Regions from separate parts of the Mesorhizobium sp. M0778 genome, predicted to be linked through region 3. Evidence: predicted binding sites of a transcription regulator. Region 3 holds the regulator's gene; each other region holds the start of a gene.
The links. The regulator LexA, encoded in region 3, represses DNA repair genes until DNA is damaged. The targets are predictions, from matches to a motif close to TGTTCNNNNTGTGTTCNG.

Region 1 (6,550 bases), on a different contig from region 3:
TCAGGTCGCCAAGCCGGTGCGTGGCGTTGGGCGCGCGTGGATCAGGCACCGCGCCAAAGTAGCTCTCAAGGCAGGAAATGGCAGTCGCTCCTTCGCTCACCTGCCTCTCCAAAGAATCCTTTCTCAGCCTAAACTCAACCCCAAAATCGCCATATGCGATTCCCCTGCCCTCGAGGGGGAGATGTCGCCGAAGGCGACAGAGGGGGTCAGTACGTCCTGGCGCGACGCCATGTGGGACGAAAGAGAAGGTTGGCGCTTCACGCGAGGCGACCCCCTCTGGCCTGGCCATCTCCCCCTCGAGGGGGAGATTACGCCTAGCCGCTTTCGCTCAATCCAGGCCCGAAAGGCCCTCTTCCTCCAGCACCTCGGTGCCGCCGAACCGGAACGGCGCGAAGGAGGCGCGGTGCAGCCGTGCCACTGGCCCGTGCAGATCGATCGCCGTGCGATGGCGCACAGTGGCGTAGCCCATATGCAGCTCGAAGCCGTAACGCGCATGATGGCTGCCGCAGCCGCACATCATGCGGTCGCGCAACACCTTGGCGACGATCGAGGCTGCAGCGATCGACTGCGAGCGCTGGTCGCCCTTGATCAGCGCTTTGCCCTCGCAGGGCAGGCCGGGCGGCACGTCGCGGCCGTCGGCCAGCGCCAGCTTCGGCCGGATTGACAGGCCGGCCACTGCACGGCGCATCGCCTCCAGGCTGGCCTTGAGGATGTTGGAGGCATCGATGCCTTCGGCGCTGACCGAGGCCATCGATACGGCGAGTGCGGAGCCGAGGATTTTCAGGAACAGCGCCTCGCGCTGCAAATGCGTCAGCCGCTTGGAATCATCGAGGCCGTCGGGGATGTTGGCGGGATCGAGCACCACCGCTGCAGCCACCACCGGCCCGGCGAGCGGGCCGCGGCCGGCCTCGTCCATCCCCGCCACCGGCCACAGGCCTTCGGCCATCGCCTTCGTCTCGAACGAGAAGTCGGGTTTCTCGACGATTTCGAAGAGAAGCGGAGAATCGGAACGCGGGCGAGCCATGGTGCGGCGAGGTTCGCATCGGCTCCGATTCTCCGCAAGTCCCCTCCGGGTCGGGCGGGGCACCGGACCAGGAGGGGCTACCGTCTGCAAGCCCGGGGACAGGACAGGCCGGACGGGATTTTTCGCCTGCTGCGGCCGCTTCAAGCGGCTGGCGCGAGACGCTTTGTCACAGCAGCATCAGCTGCTCGGTTGCCTTGGCGGCGGGGACGAACCGGTCGGTCCTCAGCGAGCGCCGCTCGGCATTGAGGCCGAGCCGTTTGGCGGCGATCTCGAAACGGCGGCCGATCTGCCAGGCATAAGGGCCGGAGCCTTTCATGCGCTTGCCCCATTCCGAATCGTAGTCCTTGCCGTCGCGCATCGAACGGATCAGCGACATGACGTGGCGATAGCGGTCGGGATAGTGGCGCAGCAGCCAGTCCTTGAAGATCGGCGCGACCTCCAGCGGCAGGCGCAGCAGCACATAGCCCGCTTCACGCGCGCCCGCTGCCTGCGCCGAATCGAGGATGCGCTCCATTTCCGAGTCGGTCAGTCCGGGGATGATCGGCGCGACCATCACCGAGGCCGGAATGCCGGCGTCCGAAAGCTGCCTGATCGCCTCCAGCCGCTTGGTCGGCGTCGACGCGCGCGGCTCCATCGTTCTGGCCAGCATCCTGTCCAATGTCGTCACCGACAGTGCCACCTTGGCCAGCCCGCGTTCGGCCATGCGTGACAGAATGTCGATGTCGCGTGTCACCAGCGCTGACTTGGTGACGATGCCGACCGGATGCCCGCGCGCCTCCAGCACTTCGAGGATCTCGCGCATGATCCGGTATTGCTTCTCGATCGGCTGGTAGGGATCGGTGTTGGTGCCGATGGCGATGGTGCGCGGCTGGTAATTATCCCTGGACAATTCCTTGTCGAGCAGCCGCGCCGCATCCGGCTTGGCAAACAGCTTCGATTCGAAATCCAGCCCCGGCGACAGGCCCATGAAGCTGTGCGTCGGCCGCGCGAAGCAATAGACGCAGCCATGTTCGCAGCCGCGATAGGGATTGATCGAGCGGTCGAAGGAGATGTCGGGCGATTCGTTGCGGGTGATGATGGTGCGCGGCTTCTCGACCTGTACCTCGGTCTTGAAGGGCGGCAGCTCCTCCAGCGAATTCCAGCCGTCGTCGAACACATGCCGGCTGACCGGCTCGAAACGGCCGGACGGATTGATGCCCGCCGACCTGCCGCGATTGCGGTCTGGGCGGACGCGCATGCCGCTCTGCTCGATCATCGCATTCGCCATCTCGGCCCTGCCAGCGCCGAAGGCGGCAATGTCGGCACGCACGATCTGTTCCATTTTGGCCCTTTCCCAGGGACTGTCCGCCCGCTGTCGAATCGCTCTGCTCATGAATGTATTCCTATCGCACCGAGTGGAACAAAGCAAGAACTTTCTCGCGGCGTGCCGCAAAAACTGGCGCTGCCCACCGCTTTCCGCTATTCGGCTAAACATGCTCAGCGTCCTGATCGAAACCCTGAATGACGAGGAGGGCCTCGCCCGCACGCTCGCCTCGCTGATCGGCGGCGCGGTCGAAGGCGTGGTGCGCGACGTTCTCGTCTGCGACACCGGCTCGACCGATCAGACGCACCGCGTCGCCGAACATGCCGGCTGCCACTATGTCAGCGGCGGCATCGCCGCCGGCATCAGGCAGGCCAAGGGCGACTGGCTGCTTTTGCTGGAACCGGGAGCGCGGCTGGGGGAGGGCTGGATCGACGAGGTCGTCGCCCATACGGCCAGGCAAACCATGGCGGCGCGATTTTCACGGGCACGCGGCAGCCGCGCGCCGTTCCTGTCGCGGGTCTTTGCCGGAAATCGCGCTCTCGCCGAAGGCTTGGTGATCAGCAAGCGTCAGGCCGCCGCGCTGTCTAAGAGCGCCCGCAGCGCCGAAGCGATCGCCCGCGGCCTGGCGACAAGAAGGCTCCACGCCGAGATCTGGGTGGCGCCGCGGAAGTGACGGCTTACCATCCCGGCCTAGGAAACGCCGCCCAAGCAAATTTTCTGGCGGGTTGTCGTTTATTGTGCATTGCACAAAATCTGGCCGGGGGTTACCATTCCCAGCGATACGGGCGAATGGGTTTGGGGTGTGCCGGAGCGGCGACGACGACTATCGTCGATGCTGTTCCCTCGACATTTGAGGACCCCGATGACCCTTTCAAGCCCTGACAAGTCCGGCGCTGCAAGCCTCGAGGCGATCGCACGCAACGGCGGTACGCTGCGCCGCATCGCCGCCCGCATTCCGACCTATCTTTCCGACCTTCGCGAGAATCCGGCATGGCTGCCGATGTTCATGCTGGCGCGCACCATGCCGGCGCGGCGGCTGCACTGGCGCGGTGCGAAGCCGGTTCGGCCGGCGCGCAATGTCAGTGAAACGATGTTCGCCGGCGTCGATCGCGATGCCGTCGTCGGCGCGCTGCGGACGGAGGGGCTCTATTCGGGCCTGACGCTGCCAGCCGCCATCCATGAGGAGATCGCCCGCTTCGCCGAGCACACGCCATGCTTCGGCAATTTCGACCGCCGGCTGGAATTCCTGCCCGAAAAACACGCCGATGCAGAAAAGCATTTCGGCCGCCCGCTGCTCAGCGGCCACTATTTCGAGCGGGTCCTCGACTGCAACGCTGCGGTCGCCGTGCAGCGCGATCCGCTACTCCTCGACATCGCAGCGCACTATCTCGGCAGCCAGGCCAAGCTGATCACCACCCGCGTCTGGTGGAGCTTTCCGACCGGTGGCGTCTCGGACGCCGACAAGAACATGGCTTCGCTCGGCAAATACCATTTCGACCTCGACGACTGGCGCATGCTGAAGTTCTTTTTCTACCTGGTGCCGGTCGACAACGACACCGGGCCGCATGTCTATGTCCGCGGCTCCCACAACCGCCGCATCCTGAAGCATCAGCTGACGCTTCTGGTCGGCCATTCGGCGGAAGAGGTGCTGGGCGTCTATGGCGAGCAGAGCCCGGTCACGCTGACGGGGCAGGCCGGTCTCGGCTTTGTCGAGGATCCGTTCGGCTTCCATATGGGTACCGTGCCGACGCGCACGCCACGACTGATGATGGAAGTCGGCTTCGGCGTCTCGCCGCCGTCGCGCCGGCGGTTTCACGGCGAGCCGGTCATTCGCTGAGGCGGGATCGCCCGGCTGATACCTCGCTCCGTCTCAGCCGCGCCGCAAATGCTCGTCCAGGCGCGGCATGATCTCGACGAAGTTGCAGGGCATGTGCCGATAGTCGAGCTGCGGCTTCAAAATGCCGTCCCAGGCGTCCTTGCAGGCGCCGGGCGAACCCGGCAACACGAAGACGAAGGTGGCGTTGACGACGCCGCCGGTTGCCCGGCTCTGGATCGTCGAAGTGCCGATCTTGTCGTAGGAGATGCGGTGGAACACTTCGGAAAAGCCGTCCATGCGCTTTTCGAAGATCGGCTCCAGCGCCTCCGGCGTCACGTCGCGGCCGGTGAAGCCGGTGCCGCCGGTGGTGATGACGACATCGATCGCATCGTCCTTCGACCAGCCCAAAACCTTGTCGCGGATCTTGTCGCGGTCGTCGGTGACGATGTCACGAGCGGCGAGGATGTGGCCGGCCTCGGTGATGCGGTCGGCCAGGGTCTGCCCGGATTTGTCGTCGGCGAGGCTGCGCGTATCTGAAACGGTCAGTACCGCGATGCGTACGGGAACGAAGGGGCGGCTCTCGTCAATCCTGGCCATGCGCCTCAGCCTCCGATGTCATGCTTCGCGTCGCGGCGACAAACCAGTCGGGATGGCGGCTGCGGATATCGACGGCCGCGCGCTTGGCCACATTGCCGGTCTCGAACAGCCCGAAACAGGTGGCGCCGGAACCAGACATTCTGGCAAAACCGGCTCCAGCCTTGTTCAGCACAGAAAGCGCCTTGCCGATGGCGGGCTGGATTGCACGCGCCGCAGGCTCGAGATCGTTGCGGGTGATCTCCAGCCAGTTGCGGATACTGTGGAAGTCGAGGCTGCGCGGCAGCGGCGGCAGTCCCGCATTGTCGCGGCGGCCAAGCGCCTCGAACACGTCGGCCGTCGAGACGGCAGTTCCTGGATTGACGAGCACCAGACCCAGCGCCGGGAAACCCGGCACGAGCGTCAGCTCGTCGCCGATGCCGCGGGCTATCAGCGGCTTGGCTGCGAGGCACATCGGCACGTCGGCGCCAAGCGACAGGCCGATCCGCGCCAGTTCGGCATCGCCGATGTCGAGCCTCCAGGCCTGGACCAGAGCACGCAGCACAGCCGCCGCGTCGCTTGACCCGCCGCCGACGCCGGACGCGACCGGCAGGTTCTTTTCGAGCCTGATGGCGACAGCCGGCGCATGCTGGGGACCGGCCTCGCGACGCAGCGCGTCGCGCGCTTTCGCCACCAGATTATTGTCGTCGGCCGGTACCGCGGAGGCGTATTTGCCGGACACGGAAAACCCGTCGCTGTCGGCAAGTTCCGTCTCGATGCGGTCGCCGAAGCGCGTGAACACAGCCAGGCTTTCGATCGTGTGATAACCGTCGGCGCGCCGGCCGGTGACGTGCAGCGCGAGATTTATCTTGGCGTGCGCATGCGATGCCCGGATGCTGGTCTCGGAATCCACTGGCTCGGCCGCGAGGGAGACGACGGTCAATCCTTGGCCAGACGGTATTCGCCGGTCTTCGGATCCTTGACCAGCGTTCCCATCGTACCGTTGGCGGCTTGCTTTTCGGTACGCCGCACCTTGGCGGTCACCCGCTCGGCTTCCCTGACGAAGGAGCGGTAGCCGAAATAGGCGGCAATGCCGACGACGGCGAAGAAGATGATCTGCGGCATGTCAAACTCTCCCTCGCAAGGCCGGCAAGACGGCCGGTCGGGTCGGTTGATGATTTATGCTAGACGCTTTCACCGGCTTTTCAAAGCCCGAAGCGCGCCCACAGCGCGCGCTCTTCCGCCGCATCGATGACGCCGCTTGCCGCGGCGGCGGCAATATCGGGCGCCGAAAAACTCGAGCCGAACAGGCCGAAGCGGCCGAACAGGCCGCGCGGCGCGGTGATCAGCTTGAGCTGGGTCTTCGGCCCGAAACGGCTTTTCAGCACGCTGCGCATGTCGCCGAGGGCATCGACCAGCCCGAGCTCGAGCCCCTTCTTGGCCGTCCAGAACAGGCCGGTGAACAGGTCGGGATCGTCCTTGAGCTTGCTGCCGCGCCTATCCTTGACGAGATCGATGAAGGTCTCGTGGACCTCGAGCTGCAGCGCCTTCAGGCGCTCGACGTCTTCCTTCTTTTCCGGTTTGAACGGGTCGAGCACCGCCTTGTTCTGGCCGGCGGTGTGGACGCGGCGCTCGACGCCGATCTTCTTCAACAGCTCCGGAAAGCCGAACGAGGCCGACACCACGCCGATCGAGCCGACGATGGAGGACGGGTCGGCAAAGATCTCGTCGCCGGCGACCGCGATCATGTAGCCGCCCGATGCCGCCACGTCCTCGACGAAGACCAGGACCTTCTTGTTTTTCTCCGTTGCCAGGTCGCGGATGCGCCTGAAAA
Region 2 (6,550 bases), on a different contig from region 3:
CTGGCACGACAGGCCGAGCGCAAGGCAGTCCTCGAGGCCCGCGCGATACGCGAGGCCGAAAAGGCCAGGCTGAAGCAGGAAAAGCTGGCGCGCGAAGCGGCCGAAAAGGCCGAGCGCGAGGCAGCTGCCGAAGCGGCACGCATTGCCGCCGAAGAGGCAGCACAGGCCGAAGCGAAGATCCGGGAAGCTGAAGAGAACGAGCGCATCGCCCGTTTTCTTGCCGACGAGGCCGAACGCAAGGCCAAGCGTGACGCACGCTATGCCGCGCGCAAGCAGCGCACCGGCAGGACGCCGCCCGGCTTCTCCGCCCGATAGCGCCTTCCGGCGCTGATCGGCCGAATTCAAGAATCAGGGCCGCCTTGCAGCGGCCCTGAAGGCGTTTGGTCTGTCGGGCCGACTTAAGCCGCGAGCTTCAGTCCCATAATGCCGCAAACGATGAGCGCGATGCAGGCCAGCCTGATCGCGGTCGCCGGCTCCCCGAGCAGCCATATCCCCAACAGCGCCGTGCCGACGGTGCCGATGCCGGTCCATACCGCATAGGCTGTGCCGACCGGCAGTGCCTTCAGCGCCAGGCCGAGCAAGGTCAGGCTGACAATCATCGAGGCTACCGTCAGGACGGTTGGCAGCGGCTTCGAGAATCCGTCGGTGTATTTTAGGCCGATCGCCCAGCCGATCTCGAACAGGCCGGCGAAGAACAGGAAAATCCACGACATCGGAACGCTCCGTTTCGATGGCTCCCGGCCGATCTCTTGAAAGCGCAAAAACTATCTTCGCCGCATCCATATGGGATGCTCGTGCGCTTAATGAACAACAATACCGGCCGCATTTGCGGCCGGTCGAAATAAGCCAAAACGGTAGCTGCGGCCCTACTTGTCCTTCAGCTTCATCGCCTTCACCGGCGGTGCCTTCAGGGCCGGCGCCGGAGCGGGTTTCTTCGCGTCCTTCTTCGGCTTGCGGGCTTCCTTGCCTGCCTTCATCGCACCTTTAGCCATGATTCGTTCCTCCGGTTGATGTCTGGCGAAGTGAAACAAGAGAAAACGCTAGACTGCAAGAGGCCGCTGCCGTGCAGTCGCCTTGGCCGATGGCTGTCAACCGGTTTCTAATTCCCTCGTAAACCGCAGCGGTCCGTGCGATGGTCCTCTTCGCACTGCAGCATCAGCCCTTGCGTTTCGCCGGCTGATGATCGCGCAGTCCGGTCAGGACGACAATGCGGATCCACATCGGTTGCCAGATGAGCTTCGACTTCCCGCAGGAAACACCGCTGATCGCGATGCTCAACGTCCATTATTCGCGCGCATCCGATCTCGAGCGGCCGGACTTCCTGACGTCGAACCCGCCGGTGCCGATCGAAAGCTATCGCGACAGTTTCGGCAATTGGTGCAACCGTCTCGTTGCGCCGGCCGGGCGCTTTGCGTTCGGCACGGACGCGGTCATCCGCGACCCCGGCTCCTTCGAGACGCGCGAGCTGACGGCATGGCAGCATGAGGTGCGCGATCTGCCGTCGGAGACGCTGCTGTTCCTGCTGCCCAGCCGCTATTGCGAGAGCGACGTGCTGGCGAACGAAGCCTGGCGGCTGTTCGGCAATACGCCGCTCGGCATTCCGCGCGTCCAGGCGGTCTGCGACTTCGTCCATAACCATATCGTCTTCAACTATTTCAATGCACGGCCGACACGCACCGCAGCCGAAGCCTATCGCGAGCAGAGTGGTGTGTGCCGCGACTTTGCCCACCTCGCAGTCGCCTTCTGCCGCGCCCTGAACATCCCGACCCGCTACTGCACCGGTTATATCAGCGATATCGGCCTGCCAAAGCCGTGGTCGGACATGGATTTCGCCGCCTGGATGGAGGTTTATCTCGGCGGCCGCTGGCACGCGTTCGACCCGCGCAACAACGCGCCGCGCATCGGCCGCATCCTGATTGCCTCCGGACGCGATGCCGCCGATGTCCCACTCACCCACATTTTTGGACCGGGCGCGCTGGCTGGCTTCAAGGTCTGGACGGAGGAGGTCATCGAATAGCCTCTCGCGCTGCCCTTTTGAACAACTCGACACTTCGGGCGTTGTTCGAGCTGTGGAGCGTGGGCGTGCTCCGCTAATCTCGGTGCATCAACCAAGGCAGCACACCATGGCGGCGCATGGCGGGTCGAAAAAAGTGATCTATGCGGCGCTCGCCGGCAATCTTGCGATCGCCCTGACCAAATTCGCCGCTGCCTTGTTCACGGGCAGCTCGGCAATGCTCTCGGAAGGCGTCCACTCGCTCGTCGATACCGGCAATGGCAGCCTGCTGCTTTACGGCATGCACCGCGCCGCCCGGCCGGCCGATCGGACGCATCCGCTAGGCCATGGTCGCGAGCTGTATTTCTGGAGCTTCATCGTCGCGCTCCTCGTCTTTGCACTGGGCGCCGGCATATCGTTCTACGAAGGCGTGACGCACATCATGGCGCCGGAGCCGATTGCCAACGCAAAGGTGAACTACGCTGTACTTGGCCTTTCCTTCCTGTTCGAAGGCACCTCCTGGCTGGTGGCGCTGAACGAGTTCCGCCACCAAAAAGGCAGCCACGGCTGGCTCGAGGCGGTGCAGCTCAGCAAGGACCCGAGTGTCTACACCGTACTCTTCGAGGACAGCGCGGCACTTCTCGGCCTCGTTGTCGCCTTCGCCGGCATATTGGCGGCGGAACTGCTGGACATGCCGAAGCTCGACGGCGCCGCGTCGATCGGCATCGCGCTGATCCTGGGCGCGACCGCGATCTTCCTGGCCCGCGAAAGCAAGAGCCTGCTGCTCGGCGAGCCGGCCTCGCCCGAGATGCAAATGAAAGTGCTGGCCATTGTCCAGCAGGACCCGGCGGTGCAGCGGGCAAATGGCGTACTGACGCTCCATATGGGGCCTCAGGAGATCGTCGCCGCTCTGAGCATCGAGTTCGAGGACCACTTGTCGGCGCCCGAGATAGAGACCTGCGTCGAACGCCTCGAGACACGGCTGAAGGCGGAGATGCCGGAGGTCACGCGCCTGTTCGTCAAGCCGCAGACCACCGGCACCTGGGAACGGCGGAGCAAGGCCTTGGCGGCGTCCGGAGGGGAGCCGGCCTGAGGAAAATGGCTGCGCCATCGGGCAGTCCCGGTTATGATTGCGCGCAAAAGCTCCAGGAGGAACGAAGATGAAAATCGACGGCGGGTGTCATTGCGGCGCCATTACTTACGAGGCCGAGGTCGATCCGGAAAAGACCACCATTTGTCACTGCATCGATTGTCAGAAGCTAACCGGAACGGCCTTTCGCGTCACCGTGCCGGCGTCCGAGGACAATTACACGATCACCAAGGGCGCGCCGAAAATCTACATCAAGACCGGTTCGAGTGGTGCCAAGCGCGCTCAGGCATTTTGCGGTGAGTGCGGCTCGCATCTCTACGCCACGTCGGCGGGCGCGGGACCGAAGGTTTACGGCATCAGGGTCGGCACGGCATGGCAGCGCGATCAACTGGTGCCGAGAAAGCAGATCTGGCATCGCTCGGCGCTGCATTGGCTGCCGGAATTCGAAGGCACAACCATCATCGAGGAGCAGTAGCGCCAGACCGGGCGAAGCCTCGGCTCCGGTTCCGGCGTAGCTCTCAATCGTCGCCTTCGACGACCCTTAGCCTCAGCTGCCCGGTTTTCGAATCGGCAACACGCGCGCTGCTTTCCGCTTTTGCTCCGCTGCCATTCGACCCAGCGGTGTCCTCCGCCGGCTGCACGCCAAACTCCAGCGCCTCGATCTTTTGTCCGCGCCTGGTCACCTTCGACGTCGAGACGAGGATGTCCTCGATATCCTTGGCCGATTGGCCAAAATGCGTCTGTAATTTGCGCACCCGCTCGTCGAGCCGAGAGACGTCTTCCATCAGCCGGATGACCTCGCCCTGGATCAGGTGCGCCTGCTCGCGCATGCGTGCATCCTTGAGGATTGCCTGGATGACCTGGATCGACAGCATCAAAAGCGACGGCGAGACGATGACGATCCGCGAACGATGCGCCTTTTGGACAACCGCCTCGAAATTCTCATGGATTTCGGCGAACACCGATTCAGAGGGAACAAACATGAAGGCGGTATCCTGAGTCTCGCCCTGGATCAGGTATTTTTCAGCGATGTCGCGGACATGCACCTCGATATCGCGGCGGAAAGCCTGTGCGGCGGACTTCTGCAGGTCGGCGCCTTCGGCGGCCCGGATGGCATTCCAGGCCTCGAGCGGAAACTTTGCGTCGATGGCAAGCGACGGTGCGCCGTTCGGCATCTTCACCAGGCAGTCGGGCCGGCTGCCATTCGACAAGGTCGCCTGGAATTCATAGGCGCCGTGCGGCAATCCATCGGCGACGATCGCTTCCATGCGCGACTGGCCGAAGGCGCCGCGCGTCTGCTTATTGGAAAGGATCGCCTGCAATTGCACGACCTGGCCAGCCAGCGACTGGATGTTGCCTTGCGCGATATCGATGACCGCCAGCCGCTCCTGCAGCTTGGCGAGGCTCTCATGCGTCGATCTCGTCTGCTCGGTCATGGTCTGGCCTAGGCGGCCGGTCATGGCATCGAGGCGCTGGCCGATCGACTGTGTCAGTTCCGCCTGGCGTGCCCCGAACACTTCTGCGATGGCGCCCATGCGGCCCTGCATTTCCGCCTGGCTTGCCAAGATGCCGGCCATCCGCACCTCGGCGTCGCGGGCGTGGTCGGCGGCTTCGGCGGCCGCCACAGTCCGCGCCTTGGCCGATCGCCACAGCGCAATGACCAACGCCACGAACAGCCCGACGAACAGCACTGCGCCGAAACCCAGGGCATGGCCGAGGGTGATCGTGGTGGCGCCGAGCCGGGCGACAGGTTCGGACAGGATGGTGGCCAGTTCGTTCATGCCGACAGCATAGATGATTCGGAACGTCGGCATAGATCAAAACGTGAACGGCCCGTGGCCGCCCCGGTTGACGCTTTTCGTGCGACGTCTTAGGTGAGACGCCATGTCGATCAAGCCGCTTATCATCCTCCCCGATCCCGTCCTGCGCCAGGTTTCAAAACCGCTCGAGCGTGTCGACGGTGACTTGCGCAAACTGGCCGGCGACATGCTGGACACCATGTATGACGCGCCCGGCATCGGCCTCGCGGCGATCCAGGTCGGCGAACCCCTGCGCATGCTGGTGATCGACCTCGCCAAGGAGGATGAGACGCCGGCACCGCACGTCTTCATCAATCCCGAAATCCTCGAAAGCTCCGACCAGCGTTCGGTCTACGAGGAAGGCTGCCTGTCGATCCCGGATTACTATGCCGAGGTCGAGCGTCCGGCGGCGGTGCGGGTGAAGTACCTTGATCGCGACGGCAAGCTGCAGGAGATCGAGGCCGAGGGGCTGATGGCGACCTGCCTGCAGCACGAGATCGACCATCTCAACGGCGTGCTGTTCATCGACCACATCTCCAAGCTGAAGCGCGACATGGTGGTCAAGAAATTCAAGAAGCTCGCCAGGGACAAGGCGCCGGGCAAGATGGTGGGATAGGGGTCGACCAATGCCCCTGCGTGTCATCTTCATGGGTACGCCCGAATTCTCCGTGCCGACGCTGCGAGCGATCGCCGGGGCAGGGCATGAATTGGCAGCCGTCTACACGCAGCCGCCGCGCGCCGCGGGCAGGCGCGGGCTCGAGCTGACGCCGTCGCCGGTGCAGCGCGAGGCGGAGCGGCTTGGCATCGAGGTGCGGTCGCCGGTGTCGCTGAGGAGCGAGGCGGAGCAGGAGGCGTTCCGCGCCTTGCGTGCCGACGTCGCCGTGGTGGTCGCCTACGGGCTGCTTCTGCCCAAACCTATTCTCGAGGCACCTCGGCTCGGTTGCCTCAATGGCCACGCATCGCTATTGCCGCGCTGGCGCGGCGCTGCCCCTATCCAGCGCGCCATCATGGCCGGCGATACCGAGACGGGCATGATGGTGATGCGGATGGAGGAAGGCCTCGACACCGGCCCCGTGGCAATGGTTGAAAAATGCGCCATTGGACCCGACATGACGGCCGGCGATCTGCACGACCGGCTGATGGTCCTCGGTGCTGCGCTGATGGTGCAAGCGGTCGAACGGCTGGAGCGGAATACGCTGACATTTACCACACAGACGGAGGTGGGGGTGACCTACGCCAAGAAAATCGATAAATCGGAGACTCGCATAGACTGGCTGCGACCTGCCGGCGACGTGCACAACCAGATTCGCGGCCTGTCGCCCTTTCCCGGTGCATGGTGCGAGGCCGAAATCGGCGGCCGCGTGGAACGGCTGAAACTGCTTCGCTCGACGCTCTCGCAAGGCGCCGGCGAATCGGGAGGAATTCTCGATGACCGGCTGACGGTCGCCTGCGGGTCAGGCGCGATCAGGCTGGTCGAAGTTCAACGTGCGGGCGGAAGGCCCATTGCCGCGCAGGAGTTTCTGCGCGGGGCCAAGCTCGAAAAAGGAATGAAATTGTCATGAGCATGATGTCCATACGCGCGGCGACGCCGCGGGACCGCGAGGCGATCCGCCTTGTCGAAGAACACGCATTCGGCCAGCAGGCGGAGGCCGGACTGGTCGACGCGCT
Region 3 (6,550 bases):
GGGCTCGATTTCGCCAAAGGCGACGTCCTGCTGCACAAAGGCCGCCTGCTCGACCCGGCGGCCTTGTCGCTGGCGGCATCGGCCAACCACCCCGAGGTCGGCGTGGTCAAAAGGCCGTTGGTCGCCATCATCGCCACCGGCGACGAATTGCTGCCGCCGGGCAGCGAGCTTGGCCCCGACCAGATCATCTCCTCCAACGCCTATGGTGTCGCCGCCGCCGCACAGTCGGTCGGTGCGCGAGTGCTCGACCTTGGCATCGCGCCGGACCGCAGGGAGGCGATCGCTGCGCTGGTGGAAAAGGCCGTGAAGGCTGGCGCGAACGTCATCGTCACGCTGGGCGGTGCCTCGGTCGGTGACCACGATTTCGTCCATGACGTGCTGACCGGGCAAGGCATGACTCTCGATTTCTGGAAGATCGCCATGCGGCCGGGCAAGCCGCTGATGTTCGGGCGGCTGGGCGACATTCGCTGCATCGGCTTGCCCGGCAATCCGGTGGCGAGCCTGGTCTGCACCCAGCTCTTCCTGAAGCCGCTGCTGGCGCGGCTCGGCGGCCGCGCCTTTCAGCAGGATATGCGTGAGGCACGGCTCGGCGCTGCCATGCCGGCCAACGATCTCAGGCAGGATTATGTGCGGGCTGTTGTCAGCGCTGACGCCGGCACGCTCGTGGCGACGCCGTTCAGCATCCAGGATTCCTCGATGCTGAAAATGCTGGCCGATGCCAACGGGCTGATCGTCCGTGCGCCGTTCACGCCCGCCGCGGCGGCGGGCGCCGCTTGCGACGTGCTGATGCTACGCTGAACCTGCCTCACTCCGAGATCAAGGTCCGGGTCAGCGGATGGTCTGGATCGGCCAAACCGTCGATGATGTTGAAATGATGCCGGTCAGGCTCGACCACCGAACTGGTCGCGGCACCCAGGCCGATCCAGATGTTGGCCAGCAACGCGCTCTGGCGCAGGAATTCGGCGCGCTCGCCGCCGCCGGCCCAGCAGGTCAGGCGGGCCTTGTCCATCGGGCGCAGCAGCACCGGGCTTTCGGCCTGCGCCTCGGCCTCATCGATCGCCAGCGTCTCGTTCATGCCGGTGCGCATGATCGGGCGCAAATCGTGCACACCCGAGATCGATACGACATGGCGAATGCGCCGGACAATTTCGGGCGCCAGCGGCGTCGTCGTCGTAACCATCCGGCTAACAAGATGGCCACCGGCCGAGTGTCCGGTCAGCATCAGCGGCCCTGCGACCATCCCCGCCGCCTTGCCGATCGCCGCGCCGACTTCCTGGACGATGCCGCCAATGCGCATCTGCGGACAGAGCGTGTAGGACGGCGTCGCCACGGCATAGCCGCGATCAACAGCGCCAGCGGCAAGATGCGACCAGAAACTCTTGTCGAATGCCATCCAGTAGCCGCCATGGACGAACACCACGAGCCCCTTGGGCTTGGTGGCCGGCAGGAAAAGATCGAGCCGGTTGCGTGGGCCATGGCCATAGGCCATGTCGAGCCGCGCCCGGCCCTCGGTCGAAAGCACGTCGCGAAAAACCCGCGCGGGCTCGACCCAGGCCGCCGGCCAGCGATCGCTGCCGGCTATGTTGGCGCCGTTGGCATAGGCGTTGTCCCAATCGGCAATGTGACGTTCGAACACCCTGCGCCCTCCCCTGGCAATATGGCCTTGCAACGAGCGTGAGCATCGCGCGGCGCGTCGTCGCCAGCCTCACGATTCCAGCTCTCGCATCAATCTCAAGTGACAGCCGCCTTGATGGCGAAGCGCGCATCCTTCCACGCACCGGTGCGCAGGATGTCCTCAAGCACTTCGACGGCCTGCCAGACATCGGCATAGCCGACATAGAGCGGGGTGAAGCCGAAGCACATGGTCGATGGCGCGCGAAAATCGCCGATCACGCCACGTTCGATCAGCGCGCGCATGATCTGGTAGCCATGCTCGTGCATGAATGAAATCTGGCTGCCGCGTTTTTCCCCGTCGCGCGTGCTTTCGAGCGTTAGCCCGTAAGTGCCGCACTTTGCCTCGACGAGCTCGATGAACAGATCAGCCAGCGCGATGCTCTTCTTGCGCACCGCCGTCATGTCGACATCGTTCCAGATGTCGAGCGCGCCCTTCAGCGTGCGCATCGACAGGACCGGCTGGGTGCCGCACAGAAACCGGCGGATGCCGGTGCCGGCCGCATAGCCTGGCTCGAAGGCGAAGGGCCGTGCATGGCCCCACCATCCGGTGAGCGGCTGCTGGATGTCGGCAAGATGCCGCTCAGCCGCATAGATGAAGGCAGGCGCGCCCGGTCCGCCATTCAGATATTTGTAGGTGCAGCCAACGGCAAAATCGGCGTTTGCCGTGTCGAGCTCGACTGGCATCGCACCGGCGGTGTGGCAGAGATCCCAGACGATCATCGCCCCGGCTTCCTGGGCCCTGCGCGTCAGCGCCGGCATGTCGCGCAGTTCGCCCGACTTGTAGTTGATGTGGTTGACCAGCACCACGGCGGTGCGTTCGTCGATCAGCTCTTCGATGCTCGGCGCGTCGACCCCCGAGAGGCGCAGCAGCGTATCTTTTCGCGTCGAAACCACACCCTCAGCCATGTAGAGGTCTGTCGGAAAACTGTCGCCCTCGGCGACGATGACCTGCCGCTCCGGCCGCATGGCCATGGCGGCGTGCAGCAGCTTGTAGATGTTGACCGATGTCGTGTCGCAGACCACCGTCTGGCCGGCCGCGGCACCGATCAGGCGCCCGAGCTGGTCGCCGAGTTCGAGCGGCATGTTGAACCAGCCAGCCGTGTTCCAGGCGCGGATGAGATCATGCGCCCATTCTTCGGTCGCTGCCTTGCTCAATTCATCGAAAGCTGCACGCGAAGCGGCCCCTAGCGAATTGCCGTCGAGATAGATCACTCCTTGCGGCAGCACAAAGCGGTTGCGCATCGCGCGCAGCGGATCTGCAGCATCCATCGCCCTTATGGCCACGAGATCGCGAATTCCTGTCATGATTTGTCTGCTCCCCCAAGATTCACCGCAACGCCGGACACGCATCGACGGCATCCATCGGTCACGAGCGGTTCTCCATTACCTGGTATCGCGCAGCAAGGCTCCACCGGCGACAAGTTGCCTGACCACGCGGTGGAAACCAGGAGCCAAGCCAACCCAAGGTTGGCGTTTTGAGTTCGTTTCGTTCACGGTGCATTGACCAAACCGCACAGTCGATACGGCTTCAATTCCGTGCCCTTTGCCGGCTGAAGGCCGATACCAGTGCCGCCTTCTGGGAACCCAGAGGCCGCAAACGAAAGCAGAATCAAGGCGATGACGCCCGCGGCGGTGAAAATGCAGCGTTCCGGTTTGGTGAGTGGTATCGTTTCCCGAGCCCTAACACATTCATTAAACTTTAAACAGTTGCGGAACACAACTGGAACAGATAGTGTTTGTTCTGGGTTTGTTTTTCTGATTCTGTTGGGGGTCGCTATGCTGACACGCAAACAACACGAACTGCTTATGTTCATCCACGAAAGGCTGAAGGAAAGCGGTATCCCGCCCTCCTTCGACGAGATGAAGGAAGCGCTCGACCTGGCTTCCAAATCGGGAATCCACCGGCTGATTACGGCGCTGGAGGAGCGCGGCTTCATTCGCCGTTTGCCCAACCGGGCCCGTGCACTGGAGGTGCTGCGCCTGCCCGATTCGATCGCCCCCGGCCTCAATGCGGCACGCAAGTTCTCGCCGAGCGTCATCCAGGGCAGTCTTGGGCAAGGTCCTCGGCAGGGCAAGCCGACATCGTCGCGGATGCCTGCAGCCGGCAATGACGACGATGTCGTCGCCGCCGTGTCGATCCCGGTGATGGGCCGCATCGCCGCCGGTGTGCCGATCGATGCCATCCAGCACCAGACGCATTCGATCTCGGTGCCGCCGGACATGATCATGGGCGGCGAGCATTATGCGCTGGAGGTCAAAGGCGATTCGATGATCGAGGCTGGCATTTTCGACGGCGACACGGTGATCATCCGCAATGCCGATACGGCGAGCCCCGGTGAGATCGTGGTGGCACTGGTCGACGAGGAAGAAGCGACGCTGAAGCGGTTCCGCCGCAAGGGCGCCTCGATCGCCCTGGAAGCCGCCAATCCGGCCTACGAGACGCGCATCTTCGGACCAGACAGGGTCAAGGTGCAGGGCAAGCTCGTTGGGCTGATCCGCCGCTACTGAGCTGCGCCCTTGGCGCCGGCTTTTGGCTTGTCGGCTCTGCGGTATGGCGGCATGCCCCGCGCCGCGCGTGAAAATTTCCGCTGCACGTGCCAGGGCCGGTATGATTTTTCGACGGCGAAGCGGATTTCGGCGCGTGTTGCCGCTTGTGGATCGAAATAGACGGCCGCACTTCCCGCGCGCGCCAGTTGCCGTTTGGTGACGACGAGGACCAGCCGGTCGTAGTAGCAGGGATTATGGGCGGTGGCGTCGTCGATGACGATCAAGCTGGCAAAGGCGCAGGCTGGCCGTGCAGTATCGCGGTCATTGGCTAGCGCGATGATCGCGCCGGATGGATGCCTGGCAAGGCAGAGACCGTCCGTGCAAATGAACGGCATGCCCGGCGGTAAGTCGGCCGGATCGGCAATGTCGAATTGCGGATCGTTCTTTCCAGGTGTTTCCGGCGCGACGATAGCCTCTGATGTGAGCGCGCGTTTCCAGTTGTCGATGGTGAACTCATTCGGGCGTGCCCGGTTGACCGCGAGTTCACCGCTGCCGATCGGCAGCGCGACGAGCCGTGCGTCCTCCGAGATCAATACATCGGGTACGCGCGTCTGCGTTGTCGTTAGCAAGCCGGCGAGCGCAAAAGGAAGGGCCACGAGCCGCAACCAGGTCGTCGCCATGCTGGCAATGACGAGGGCGATCGTCACCAAAAGGACAGATCTCAGCGAAATCAGCCCGACCGCATCGATCGGCGAGCGCTCGGAGATCCACCCGGACAGGGCGATCATCGCCGTCAGCCCCTTGCCCATCACGTAGAGGAAAGGCCCATCCGCGCCGAACGGCATCGCCAGCGCACTGAGGACGGCGAAGGGCATGACGACCAGTGAGACGATAGGCATGATGGCCAGATTGGCGAACAGGCTGAGCGGCGCCACGCGCTGGAAATGCCATATGGCGAAAAGCGCCGTGGCGCTCCCTGCAATGATCGAGGTCATCGCCAGGCCGCCCATGCCCAGCAGTACCTTTCTAGTGGCAAAGCGTAGCGGCGACCGCCGGGGCGGCGGCGTGGTGGCCCCGCCGGCGCGGTAATCGGACCAGCCTGCATAGGCGCCGACAAGGGCCGCCGTCGCGGCGAAGGACATCTGGAAGCTCGGACCGACCACCTCGTGCGGCGACACCAGAATGACCGCGATGGCCGAGATCGCCAGGTTGCGCATGGTGAGCGCGGCCCGGTCGAACAGCACGGCGATAAGCATCACCGCCAACATGATGAAGCTGCGTTCGGCCGCCACCACAATGCCGGAAAAGACGAGGTAGGCCGCAATCGAAAAAAGCGCGGCGGCCGCCGCGTATTTCTTGACCGGCCGTCGCGATGAGAAATCGGGAAACAGCGCAAAGGCGCCGCGCAGCAGCGCCATAATGGTGCCGGCGACCAACGCCATATGCAGCCCCGAGATGGAGATGATGTGGTAGATGCCGGTACGCCGCATCGCTTCGTTGATCTCCTCGGGAATGCCGGCGCGCACGCCGACGATCAGCGCAGCAGCAATCTCGCCCTCGGCGCCGCCGATGCGGCTGCGGATATGGTCGGCGATGGATTCGCGCGCGTCTTCGATCGCGGAAGAAAGCCGCGCGGCAAACGGCATGCTGCTCGACGACACGACTTTCGGATTGCCGAGAAAAAAGCCGCTGCCGCCGATACCGGCAAAATAGCTGTCGAAGGAGAAATCATAGCTGTCGGGCCGCACCGGCCCGGTCGGCGGCAGCAGCCGCACATAGCCGGCGATCTCGGAACCGGCGGTCAGCTCAGCCGGTATTTTCATCGCCGAAACGCGGACCCGTTCCGGCATGTAGCGCAGTGTCGGCCTGGCAGTTGAGATCACATCGATCGTCAGCCTGATGCGGCCGCTCGCCATGGGCTCGAACGATACGACGCGACCCGTGAGGCGCGTCGAGATTTCGGAACCGAGCATATGCGTTCCGACACGCCAGGTCTCGACCTTGGCGGCAAGCACGCCAAGCGCGCAGAGCAACGCCGCCATGAAGCACAGGCGGGTTCTGGGCCACGACCGCGAGGCGACGGCACAGAGGGCTGCCAAGGCGACGATTGCGATCGGCTGTGGAAAGGCCGGCTCCACCGCCAGCGCAAAATATACGACCACCCCGCATGCGAGGAACACCGGCACCAGCAGGAAGGCGACCCCACGGTCGAGCTCCAGGCCGACCGCCGAGGTTACGCCGTTGCGGATACGGGACGGTGACGGGAGGCGGAAACGCCGGCGTAGGCGCACGATGGGCTCGGCCGCGGGCACGAGAACCGTTGCTGGGTCGCTCGCCGGCAGCGACGGGGCATCAAAGCGTGGAACCGGCAGCAATGCCGGTGCCGGCA

Region 1: a site for LexA is predicted at 2,420-2,437, ahead of NKI22_RS18735 (PA0069 family radical SAM protein). Genes of this name have one in related genera too.
Region 2: a site for LexA is predicted at 4,897-4,914, ahead of NKI22_RS26935 (DNA recombination protein RmuC). Genes of this name have one in related genera too.

The regions. Positions count from the first base shown of each region.
Region 1 is NZ_JAMYPA010000012.1:171,358-177,907, reverse strand. It holds gene rnhB (ribonuclease HII) at 329-1,024, opposite strand; gene NKI22_RS18735 (PA0069 family radical SAM protein) at 1,191-2,345, opposite strand; gene NKI22_RS18730 (glycosyltransferase) at 2,497-3,000, shown strand; gene NKI22_RS18725 (phytanoyl-CoA dioxygenase family protein) at 3,190-4,164, shown strand; gene moaB (molybdenum cofactor biosynthesis protein B) at 4,198-4,740, opposite strand; gene NKI22_RS18715 (4-(cytidine 5'-diphospho)-2-C-methyl-D-erythritol kinase) at 4,727-5,629, opposite strand; gene NKI22_RS18710 (membrane protein) at 5,656-5,841, opposite strand; gene NKI22_RS18705 (S49 family peptidase) at 5,922-6,550, opposite strand, start outside.
Region 2 is NZ_JAMYPA010000026.1:25,801-32,350, forward strand. It holds gene NKI22_RS26905 (DUF6481 family protein) at 1-315, shown strand, start outside; gene sugE (quaternary ammonium compound efflux SMR transporter SugE) at 399-713, opposite strand; gene NKI22_RS26915 (hypothetical protein) at 867-992, opposite strand; gene NKI22_RS26920 (transglutaminase-like domain-containing protein) at 1,208-2,017, shown strand; gene NKI22_RS26925 (cation diffusion facilitator family transporter) at 2,124-3,086, shown strand; gene NKI22_RS26930 (GFA family protein) at 3,154-3,558, shown strand; gene NKI22_RS26935 (DNA recombination protein RmuC) at 3,602-4,864, opposite strand; gene def (peptide deformylase) at 4,968-5,498, shown strand; gene fmt (methionyl-tRNA formyltransferase) at 5,515-6,444, shown strand; gene NKI22_RS26950 (GNAT family N-acetyltransferase) at 6,441-6,550, shown strand, end outside.
Region 3 is NZ_JAMYPA010000010.1:97,769-104,318, forward strand. It holds gene NKI22_RS16360 (molybdopterin molybdotransferase MoeA) at 1-798, shown strand, start outside; gene NKI22_RS16365 (hormone-sensitive lipase) at 806-1,636, opposite strand; gene kynU (kynureninase) at 1,732-2,979, opposite strand; gene lexA (transcriptional repressor LexA) at 3,451-4,182, shown strand; gene NKI22_RS16380 (ComEC/Rec2 family competence protein) at 4,176-6,550, opposite strand, start outside.